Regions from separate parts of the Saccharospirillum sp. genome, predicted to be linked through region 2. Evidence: riboswitches for the same ligand, from Rfam matches in the RefSeq annotation. Region 2 holds a riboswitch; the other holds the start of a gene.
The links. A riboswitch is a leader RNA that binds a small molecule or an ion and turns the genes downstream of it on or off. The one in region 2 is predicted to bind cobalamin.

Region 1 (2,204 bases), on a different contig from region 2:
TCGAGATCCTGCTGGCGGCCCAGGAAAATGCCGCGCAGAATCATCGCTGACACCCGCCGTGGGTGGGCTTCGGCATAGAGTAACGCCAGGGTGCTGCCCCAACTGCCGCCGAACAAAAGCCAGCGATCAACCTTCAGGTGCTGGCGCAATTGCTCCAGGTCCCCGACCAGATCGGCCGAGGTATTGTGGTCGGTATCGGCATGAGGTTCGGAACGACCGGCGCCGCGCTGATCGTAGAGGATGATGCGATAATGTTCGGGGTCGAAAAAGCGCCGCATCTGATCGGAACACCCGGCTCCGGGACCGCCGTGAATCACCACAACCGGTAGACCCTCGGCGGTACCAGACTCTTCGAAGTAGAGTTGGTGACCAGCGCCTACCGCCAGATAGCTCTCGTTATAGGGGCGAATTTCAGGGTAGAGCGGCAGCATTCAGTATCCTCTTCACGGGCTTATTATTGTTTGCGCCGACAACGCCAATGTGAACTTGTCGGTCCATCAGCAGCATCGTGGCTAAAAAACGGACAGTTAATGATGACACAGCCGCACCAGGCTGCACAGTACCCGGCTTCCCGTTATTGTGAAGCGCAGCGTCATCCCCTACTATCGCTGCACCTGGACGTCGCTGAGCCTGCCCCAAACCGGGCGGTTCAGTTTCTACGACGTGTACTACGGGGGAATCCGGTGAAAATCCGGAGCTGTCGCGCAACGGTAAGGCGAACCAAGCACCCGCTTCGATAGCAAGTGAGTGGTGTCGCCAAAGCCCGAATGCCCGTCCAGGACAGGACGTTCCGGTGATGTCAGGCCGGCATGCCCATCATCCTCGCGTTAGGGAGACCTGCCTTTAATGAAACCACTGTCTTACATAAAACCGATAACAACCGGCCTTATTACTCTGCTGTGTGTGCCCTGGCTCTGGGCCGATATCCGTGTCATCGACGACGCCGGTGAGTTACTGGTACTGGACCGGCCAGCTCAGCGCATCGTCAGTCTGGTACCCCACGCCACCGAATTATTATTCGAGATAGGGGCTGGCGACCTGATACTGGCCACCGTCACCTTTGCTGATTACCCGGAAGCGGCCCAGGCTCTCCCCCGGGTGGGCGATTACAACGCTCTCAATACCGAGGCCATTCTGGCGCTGGAACCCGACCTGCTGATCGCCTTTACCAGTGGTGCCAACCTGGCACAGATAAACCGGCTGCAGGCACTGGGCTACCCGGTGTTCACCTCCGATCCGCAGACATTTGCCGATATAGACCGCACCCTGCGCCAGTTTGGAGAGCTCACCGGCCGCCAGCATTCAGCTAACCGAGTCGCGGATGCCTTTACCGCCGATATAGCGCGATTAGTGGAACGTTTTGGCGGCAAGCGTCCGTTACAGGTGTTCTACCAGGTGTGGCACGACCCGCTGATTACCCTGAATGGAGAGACATTCATCAGCAAGGTCATCGAAGTCTGCGGTGGGGTCAATGTGTTTGCAGATCTGCTGGCTCCATCACCCCAGGTTAGCCTGGAGGCGGTGATCGGCAAGAACCCGGAGGTCATCGTCACCGGCCCGTCGGATGCGGGCGAAGCCTCGCGCTGGCACCAGTGGCCGCAATTACAGGCCGTCGTCAATGATGCCCTGATAGCAACGGACCCGGACACTTTGCACCGGCCGGTACCCGGTCTGATTAAAGGGGCAACGGCTTTGTGTGAAGCAATGGATCAGGTGCGGGAGCGCTTGAATTAGTCGTATTCGACCAGCAACGCCATGACTTCCGCTATCTGGCGGGGGCTGTGCGGTGGTCGCAGCAACGCCCGGTACTCACCTTGCGGGTTAATGATGGCAATGTTGTCGCTGTGGGCAACGGTATAGACCTCGCCTTCACCCTCGGGGTAAAACAAGGTATTCAGTTGTTGCGCCAGAGTTTGCAAGTCGGCGACGTCGCCGGTCAGGCCAGTGAACTCGGGGTGGAAGAAGGGTACATAGTCGGCCAGTACTTCCGGTGTATCGCGGGCGGGATCGACGGTCACCATCCACATCCGTACCTGGTCAGCAAGACCTTGCTCGGTCAGTGTCCGGTAGGCCTGGGCCATATCGGTCATGTTGGTCGGGCAGATATCGGGGCAGAAGGTATAGCCGAAATTGATCACATGCCACTGGTCATCAAAACCACTGGTTGAGAACGTCTCACCCTGGTGTGAGACCAGCTCAACGAC
Region 2 (2,204 bases):
GACACTTGTACTGAACATTGTTAACGAAAGGAGGTACTTTATGAGTACCAATGCGATTGGATTGAACACGGCCAGTGCTGAAAAATTGTCATCTGGCCTGAACGAATTACTGGCAAACTACCAAGTATTCTACATGAACGCCCGCGGCTTTCACTGGAACATTAAAGGTGAAAATTTCTTCGAATTGCACGTTAAATTTGAAGAGCTGTACACCAATCTGCTGACCAAAATTGATGAAGTAGCAGAACGCATCCAGACGCTGGGCCACGAGCCGGTTCACAGCTACAGCAAATACCTGGAAAGCGCCACCATCAAGGAACAAACCCGGGTGCGCGATGGCCGTGCTGCTGTGGGCCATATCCTTGAATCCTATCAGGCGATGATTGGCAAACAACGTGCCCTGCTGTCTCTGGCACAGGAAGCCAGCGATGAAGGCACCGCCGCATTGATGAGTGACTACATCCGCGAGCAGGAAAAAGATGTGTGGATGTATCAGTCTTTTTTGGGTGAATAAAAACTCACGCAAAACTTTCCATTACGGCAAGCGACCCACGGGTCGCTTGCTCCCTCTCAGAAAGCCCTCTATGATGCTGGCCTCAAACAGACAGTTATTGGTGTACGGGAAATCAGTTAAAATCTGATGCTGCCCCCGCAACGGTAACAGGACGGGCACGGCACTCAGCCACTGCGTAAGCGGGAAGGCGCCACGCCAGATCGAATTCACTAGAATCCTTTCACGTCCTTAAGCCCGGAGACCGGCCATTGACTGAATACCCTGTTGTTGCGGAGGGCAACAAAGTGGATTTCTGTCAGTCGGTTAATCCGTTTTATCGGATTGTTATCCGTTTTTCGGGTGATTGTTGCCGCTTGTCAGCCGCTAGACTTGTCCCTTCGTTTATTCATCCAATTTGAATGACGAAAGGAACCTACCCATGAAAACTACACCTATTCTGGCGGCCAGCCTGATGCTCCCACTGCTGGCTGCGGCCGAGGATGTCGTCGTCACGGCCAGTCGCTACCAGCAGCCGGTCACCAATACCCTGGCAGCGGTGACCGTACTGACCGCAGAAGATATAAAACGCTTCGGTGATCAGGACCTGGCCAGCCTGCTGAACCGCGTTGCCGGCATCAGTCAGACCCCAGCTGGCAGCCTTGGCTCAACCAGCAGCTTGCAAATTCGCGGCGCCAGCACCGGTCAGATGATCGTGCTGATCGACGGCGTACGCGCCGGCAGCGCCACCACCGGCAGCGCCACCCTGAACGCCATACCCTTGTCGAACATCGAGCGCATCGAAGTGGTACGGGGCCCTGCCTCCAGCCTCTATGGCGCCGATGGCATTGGCGGGGTCATCCAGATTTTTACGGCCGACCCCGAGGCAACCGAGGGCGATGTCCACGTTGCCGCCGAATACGGCAGCTTCAACTTTCAGAGCTATCGCGCCGGCTTCCGCGCCACCGCCGGCGACACCACGGCCAGCGGCCGGTTCGGCTACCTGAGCACCGACGGCTTCGACAGCACCACGCTCGACGGCAACGGCAATGAAGACAGGGACGGTTTCAAAGAATGGTCCGGAAGCCTCAATGTCGAGTCCCGCCTGACCGAAGCGCTAACGCTGGACGTCAACCACAACCAGTCCCATGGCGTGGCGGATTTTGATGACGCCAGCTGTACCAGTGATTGCGCGGCCAACACCCACACCACCACGGTGCTTATGAACTCCGGCGTTGGGCTGAGATTCGACGGCGACGATAGCTGGCAGGTACAGGGCAAGCTGGGCCGGCACCTGGACGAGTCGACAACCGAATCGTCCTTTCCGGGTGAATTCAACACCGAACGGCTCACCTACAGCCTCTCGGCCCAGCGCCCCTGGGGCAGCCGGGTCAGCACCATTTTCGGAACCGACGGCTACTGGGACCAGGTGGATTCGACCACCGATTACGACGAATCCGAACGGCACAACCAGGCGCTCTTCGGCCAGGCCCGATTCAACTACAACGATTATGAACTGCAAACCAGCCTGCGCGTGGACGACAACAGCGCCTACGGCACCAATCTGACCGGCAATGTGGCCGCCTCGACCTTCGTAACCGGCGATATCGAAACCATCATCAGCTACGGCACGGCCTTCAAGGCTCCGACCTTCAACGACCTTTATTACCCCGGCTTCAGCAACCCGGACCTGGTACCGGAGGAATCCCAAACG

Region 1: linked by a shared signal. The riboswitch ahead of WEB54_RS01995 (cobalamin-binding protein) and the one ahead of WEB54_RS04190 (TonB-dependent receptor) in region 2 are both predicted to bind cobalamin.

What each region holds. Positions count from the first base shown of each region.
Region 1 is NZ_JBBECH010000017.1:126,665-128,868, reverse strand. It holds gene pip (prolyl aminopeptidase) at 1-431, opposite strand, end outside; cobalamin riboswitch at 626-794, shown strand; gene WEB54_RS01995 (cobalamin-binding protein) at 847-1,734, shown strand; gene WEB54_RS01990 (SCO family protein) at 1,731-2,204, opposite strand, start outside.
Region 2 is NZ_JBBECH010000027.1:2,090-4,293, forward strand. It holds gene WEB54_RS04185 (Dps family protein) at 41-514, shown strand; cobalamin riboswitch at 575-779, shown strand; gene WEB54_RS04190 (TonB-dependent receptor) at 933-2,204, shown strand, end outside.